Regions from separate parts of the Microbacterium sp. OR16 genome, predicted to be linked through region 1. Evidence: riboswitches for the same ligand, from Rfam matches in the RefSeq annotation. Region 1 holds a riboswitch; the other holds the start of a gene.

Region 1 (3,391 bases):
GCCGGCGGCACGTGCACGCCGCGGACGCCGCAGGTGTTCTGCGCCGTGAGCGCGGTGATCGCCGCCATCCCGTATCCGCCGTGCGCGGCGATCGCCTTGAGGTCGGCCTGGATGCCGGCACCGCCGGACGGGTCGCTGCCGGCGATGCTCAGCACGCGGGCAGCGGTGCGTCCTGTCCAGCGACGCCGGAACTCGCCTGCGGCTTGGCGGGCATCCGGTGCCGCGCAGATGGCGGAGACGACGGCGATCCCCGCCGCACCCGCCTCGCGCAGCGCCGCGGCGTCGTCGATTCCAATGCCGCCGATCGCCACTGCCGGTACGGGGCTCTCCGCGGCGAGCGCACGGAATCCGTCCACGCCGAGGGCGGGCGGATGATTCGCCTTGGTGCTCGTGGGGCGGATCACTCCGATGCCGACGTAGTCGACGGTCCCGGCGGGCAGGGTGCGGACGGCGTCGAGGTGCGCCGACGTGTTCGCGGTGAGCCCGATCAGCGCATCCGGTCCGAGCAGACGCCGCGCCTCGGCGACAGGCATGTCCGACTGCCCGACGTGCACACCGTCGACCCGCGCTCCACGCCGTCGGGCCTCGAGGGCCGCGTCGACGCGGTCATCGACGACGAGCAGCGCCCGACCGGCGATCACCTCGCTGAGGGCGACGAGCTGCTCGACGACCGATCGGTCGGACGCGCTCTTGTCACGCAGCTGGACCACGCTCACGCCGCCCGCGACGGCATCGCGCACCGTGTCGACGACCCCGCGGTCGCCGCACAGCTCGGGATCGGTGACCAGGTGCACCGACAGGTCGCCGATCACTTCGCCTCCTCCTCGACGTGCCCGAGATTCTCGTCGACTCGCGCCTCGGCGGTCACATCGGCGGGGTCTATGCCGGCGAGCGCGTCGAGCAGGCCCACCGCGAAGCTGCCCGGCCCGTCGGCGACACGGGCCGCGTGCTCGGCCGCCAGGGTGTACACGAGCGTCGCTGCGGACACCGCCTCCAAGGCATCCGCGTCGTGATCGCGTGCAGCGCCGAGGAAGGCGGCCATGAGCGCCCCGAGGGCGCAGCCGCCGCCGGTGACGCGGGTGAGCAGGGGGTCTCCGTTCGCAATGCGGATCACACGCGTTCCGTCGGTGATCAGGTCGACCGCTCCGGAGACGGCGACCACGGCGCCGAAGCGAGTGGCGAGCGACCGCGCCGCGCCGAGCGCGGCGTCGGAGTCGTCCAGGGCATCGACCCCCCGTCCGCCCGCGCCTGACCCGGCAAGCGCAAGGATCTCACTGGCGTTGCCGCGCACTGCCGTCGGCCGCATGCCCACCAGGTCGGCTGCCAGAGCGGTGCGCACCGGGAGGGCGCCCACGGCGACCGGATCGAGAACCCACGGCGTTGCCGCCGCGTTCGCTCCGGCGGCTGCTTCGAGGCTCGCCGCGCGCTGCTCGGGCGAGGGCGTGCCGAGGTTGATCAGCAGTCCGGACGCGATGCGCGCGAACACCCCGGCCTCCCCGACAATGTCGACCATCGCGGGCGAGGCGCCGACGGCGAGGAGGACGTTAGCGGTGAAGCCGGTGACGACCGCGTTGGTGATGCAGTGCGTGAGGGGCGGCGCCTGCCTCACGTGGGTGAGGAGCTCGGCGCAGACCGCCGGAATACGGATGGATGGACGCAGAAGATCGCTCATGGACGACATCCCTTCGCTAGTACGAACTAGATCAGGTTCGACGGGTGTGATCTCAGCCGCGGATGCGGCACCCCGTGTCACTGCACACGAGTCTAGCGAGGCCATCGTCGCGTGCCGCCGGTATGACGCCTCGTGTCAGGGCGATGTCAGCTGGTCGATGAGCGCGACTTCGTCGTCGCGGCTGATTCCTGCTCGGCGCTCGCGATCCAGACCGCGGGCGCGCTCGTCGTCGAGGACGACGCGGATCGTCTCGTCGAGCGGGCGGAACGACCCGCCGGCCGCGCGGTACGCGGAATTGTCGCGACGCATGAAACCGGGCATGTCGGCCGGCAGCCAGAGCGGCAGCGACCTCTCCCCCATCCAGTACTGCACGTCGTGCGCCTCGAGCCACTCATCGCCAGCCTCGAGCAGCTCTCCGCTGTGCCCGGCTGCCGCGCGAACGCGGCTGAGCAGCTCGGCGAGCGGATGCACCTCTCCGATGGCGTTCATGATCCCGCTCCGCCGCGCAGCGGCGAGGAAGTCGGCGAGGTCGTCGACGTCGATCACCTGGGCGACGCGTCCGGCCAGCTCTGGCACCAGCACGGGTCCGATCCCCGCCCGCGCGAAAGCCGCCGCCCAGTATCCGAAGCGGTCGCTCGGGTCGCCTGCACCCACGATGAGGCCGGGGCGCACGATCAGCGCCCGGTCTCCGAGCGTCACCACGGCGTCCTCGGCCGCGACCTTCTGCGCCCCGTAGTCGTACTCGTCGCCGGGCTGCGCCGGCGCGAGCCTGACCCCCGACTCGTCGAGGCCGTCGGCGACGTCATCGGAGTAGACCGACATCGACGACACATACGTCCAGTGATGGGCGCGGTCGCCGAGCGCCTCGACGGCCGCAGCGACGTGGTCGGCGCGCGATGACACGTCGACGACCTCGTCCCAGCTCTGCTCGGCGAGCTGCTCGTATACCCGGGGGTCGTCCCGATCACCGCGGAGCAGCACCGTGCCGTCCGGCGCGGGGCGCTCACCCCGTGCCAGACAGATCACTTCGGCGCCGGCATCCCGCCACCGCCGGGCGATCCGTCCGGAAAGCCATCCTGTTCCGCCGAGCACGAGCACCTGAGTCATGCGGCCATGACATCACCGGCGTGCTCCGAGCGGAAGCGATTCCGCTCAGAGCAGAGCGGAACGCGGCGCAGCCCTCCTGATCCCGTCGGCTCAGGAGGGCTGCACCGCGTGCGGTCAGTCGCGGATGGTCGCGTCGAAGCGCTCGGCGGCGACGGCGACTCCGGCGAGCTTCGCCTCGGTCGCCTCGGCCGCGGTGAGCGTGCGGTCGGATGCCCGGAAACGCAGCGCGAAACTGAGGCTCTTCAGCCCCTCGCCCAACCCCTCACCGCGGTAGTCGTCGACGAGCCGCGCCGACTCGAGCAGTTCTCCGGCGCCCTCGACGAGCGCGGCGCGTACCTCGGATGCCGGCACGGCGACGCTCACCACCAGCGAGACGTCCTGCGTCGCGGCGGGGAACGTCGACAGCGACTCGGCCACGACCCGGTGACCGGCGAGGGTCAGCACGCGATCGAGATCCAGCTCGAGCACGTATGCGCGCCCGGGAAGATCGGCGTCGGCCGACACCCGCGGGTGCAGCTCGCCGACGTACCCGACCTGTTCGCCGTGCACGCTCAGCGCGCCCGCGCGGCCCGGGTGCAGCGCCGCACGCTGCGTCTGCTCGACGTCGATCTC
Region 2 (3,391 bases), 620 kb from region 1:
TCTCGCAAGCCCTGCACTCGACGCACGCCCGCCCCGTCACTCGGGGCGGGCGTTGTGCTTGTACACGCCGCACCCGAGCATCCGCCCGCCCCGAGCCCGCGAGACTTGTCTTCCAGCACGAGACGTGCGCCAGCGAGCGCCGTCTGGTGCTGGAACGGAAGTCTCGCGGCGTCGGAGAGCGGGTCAGTCGTTGTCGAGGCCGAAGAGGGCGAGCGGGTGGGTCAGGCGCCACCACGCGCTGGGGGCGGTGATGTCGTCTGCGAGCGATACCGACGCGGTGTCTCCGCCGAGCGGTCCCTCGACGGTGAGGGTGCCGACCTCGGCGCCGGCTTCGGTCTTCTCGCCGAGCGAGAACGCGGTGGTCGCCGCCGCCTCGGAGCCGTTCCAGAGCAGGACGCGCGCGTCGGCGTCCGTCACCACCTCGACACGGTCGCCCCACTCCGTGCTGACATGGCCGACCACCGTCCCCGACGGAACCGACGGCGGCTGCTCGGCGAGCGTGGTCTCCATCTCGGTGAGCAGCTGACGGGTCACGGCCAGGCGCTCGGTGTTGTCGGCCTGCCCGAGCACCGACGTGTACAGACGCACGGTGGTCTCGCCGAACGCGACGTCCTTCGCGGTGAGCAGATTCCAGTGGTTCAGGGTTCCGGTCTTCACTCCGACGACGCCGGGGTCGTCGAGCATCTGGTTGGTGTTCGTGACCGCTCCGACGCCCGGGATGTCAGCCGAGCGGGTGCCGACGATCTCGGCGAAGACGGGGTTCGCCATCGCGAGCTCGGCGATCTGGATCAAGGCGGCGGGTGGAGCCACATTCGCTTCGCTGAACCCCGACGGAGACTGGACGGTGACGCCCTCGATTCCGCGATCGCTGAGCCACTTCGCGGATGCCTCCGCGAAACCGCGCGGCGATCCCCAGATCTCTCTCGCGAGCCGGTCGATGTAGTTGTTGGCCGATCCGAGCATGATGCCCTGCAGCATCTGATACTCGGTCAAGCTGCCCCCGACCGGCACGTCGAGCGATGACTGATCCGACCGTCGGTACTGCCAGTATTCGCGGGAGTCCGCGAGGGTGAAATCGAAGCTCGGCCCCTGCTCGCCGACCTTCAGCGGCAGCTCGTCGAGCACCATCATCACGCTGACCACCTTCGAGATGCTGGCGATCTCGTCGGCCGCTGCGGTGGATGCCACCGGGGCCATGCCCTGGATTCCGACGGCCGCGCTGCCCGTGGCAGGCCACGTGACGGTGGCCGCCGGCGCGGGAGCGATCTCGACGGTTGCCGCCTCCACTACCGGGACGACCTCGTGCAGCGGCCACAGCAGCGTGGTCGAGACGTAGGCTCCGCAGAGAGCGAGGACGAACCCGAGGGGCACGAGCACCCGGGGGCGACGCCATTCGGGAGTGAGCCGTGCTCCGGCGAAGAGGTCGCGTGGCTGCGCGGCGGGCACAGGATCGGCGAGCAGGTCGACCGGTTCGAGCCAGGTCAGAGCCGTGGGCGGACGGGTGGCATCGGCCCACTCCGGCGTCGGTGCACCGGCGCGGGCATCCGCCGTCGGCGCGTCCGCCGATGCGGTGGCGTCGCGGGTGGCATCCGCAGCCGACGCGTCCGCGGTCCCAGCATCCTCGAGCGCAGCCCGTTCCGGTCCGAGGCTGTCGCCGAAGGCGGGGAGCGCAATCGGGCCGGCGGAGGGATGCTCGGCGCGCGCGCGAGTGCGCTCGCGCGCGGCACGGCGCGTCACCGGCGGCGCCGACTCGGGGGGAGGTGTCACGCGACCACGCTACAGCCCGGTGTTTCACGGGGCGAAACGCCGGCGCGTGACCGCCGCGACCGGCGCTATGATCGATCAATCACCACGGGAGTCCGGGCAGCCGGGCTGAGAGGAAGCGATCCGCGCTTCGACCGTCGAACCTGATCCGGATCATGCCGGCGCAGGGAGGAGTTCAGATGAGTGCATCCATGTCCGCGTCCACCGCGCAGACCGTCCCCGCACCCGCCGCGCGCAACCTGCGCTGGCGCGTCGTCGACATCGTCGTCGCCGCAGTGCTCGGCGTCGCGATCGGCCTGCTGTTCTGGGGGTGGAACATCATCGGCGGCGCCTGGTTCGGAGCCGCTGACGCGCTGACCCCGGGCTTCGGCGGCATCGCCGTCGGCATCTGGCTGATCGGCGGTGTCATCGGCGGCCTGGTCATCCGCAAGCCCGGCGCCGCGCTCGTCGTCGAGCTGATCGCCGCGATCATCTCGATGCTCATCGGCAACGTGTGGGGCGTCTCGACCGTGCTCTCCGGGCTGGTGCAGGGCCTCGGCGCAGAGCTGATCTTCGCGCTGTTCCTCTACCGGCGCTTCGGCATCGCCGTCGCCGCCCTCTCGGGTGTGGGCGCGGCCGTGGCCGCGTGGGTCTTCGAGATGTTCTACGGCTCGTCGCCGAACTTCCTGAAGAGCATCGAGTTCAACGCCATCTACCTCGGCGCGCTCGTCGTCTCGGGTGCCCTGCTGGCCGGTGTGGTCGGGTGGCTGCTCGTGCGCGCGCTCGCGACGACAGGCGCGCTGAGTCGCTTCGCGGCCGGCCGGGAAGTGCGCCAGGAGGTCTGAGCGTGTCGTCTCCGGCTCGCGTCACCGCCGACGGGTGGGGCTGGCGCTACGCCGGTCGTCGTCTGCCCGCCGTCGCCGACGTCTCGTTCTCGATCGAACCCGGTGAGAGGGTGCTGCTGCTCGGCGCGTCGGGTGCGGGCAAGTCGACGCTGCTCGCCGGCCTCGCCGGTGTGCTCGGCGACGCCGATGAGGGCGAGCGCACCGGCGCTCTGCTCGTCGACGGGGCGGCGCCGGAGTCGCAACGAGGCCGGATCGGTCTCGTGCTGCAGGATCCGGATGCCGGTGTCGTCCTGTCGAAGGTCGGCGATGACGTGGCCTTCGGCTGCGAGAACCTGGGCGTGCCGGCAGACGAGATCCCCGCACGGGTGGCGTCGGCACTGGATTCCGTCGGACTCGACGTTCCGCTCGACCGACCGACGAAGGCCCTGTCGGGCGGGCAGAAGCAGCGCCTCGCTCTCGCCGGAGTCCTCGCCATGCGCCCGGGCCTGCTGCTGCTCGACGAGCCCACCGCGAATCTCGATCCGGCGGGAGTGCGGGAGGTGCGCGACAGCGTGGGCAGAGCGCTGGATGCCACCGGCGCGACGTTCATCGTCGTCGAGCATCGCACCGAGGTCTGGCTCGATCTGCTCACCCGCGTCATCGTGCTCGCCGCCGACGGCGGTCTGCTCGCAGACGGCCCGCCCGCCTCCGTGTTCGCCCAGCACGGTGACGCGCTCGCCGCGGCGGGAGTGTGGGTGCCTCACGCCGAGGTCGATGTGCCGGTGCTGCCGACCGCCGATCGCGCGACGCGCACGGTGCTCGAG

What was found. Region 1 has a riboswitch for thiamine pyrophosphate ahead of thiM (hydroxyethylthiazole kinase). Riboswitches for the same ligand answer to the same signal wherever they lie in the genome.
Region 2: another riboswitch for thiamine pyrophosphate. It lies ahead of V2S05_RS08680 (ECF transporter S component); the one in region 1 lies ahead of thiM (hydroxyethylthiazole kinase).

The regions. Positions count from the first base shown of each region.
Region 1 covers NZ_JAZEXK010000001.1:1,156,118-1,159,508, forward strand. The annotation lists gene V2S05_RS05590 (bifunctional hydroxymethylpyrimidine kinase/phosphomethylpyrimidine kinase) at 1-812, opposite strand, end outside; gene thiM (hydroxyethylthiazole kinase) at 809-1,672, opposite strand; TPP riboswitch at 1,664-1,757, opposite strand; gene V2S05_RS05600 (NAD-dependent epimerase/dehydratase family protein) at 1,808-2,779, opposite strand; gene pheT (phenylalanine--tRNA ligase subunit beta) at 2,894-3,391, opposite strand, start outside.
Region 2 covers NZ_JAZEXK010000001.1:1,773,843-1,777,233, reverse strand. The annotation lists gene V2S05_RS08685 (D-alanyl-D-alanine carboxypeptidase) at 184-1,767, opposite strand; TPP riboswitch at 1,842-1,951, shown strand; gene V2S05_RS08680 (ECF transporter S component) at 1,944-2,588, shown strand; gene V2S05_RS08675 (ABC transporter ATP-binding protein) at 2,591-3,391, shown strand, end outside.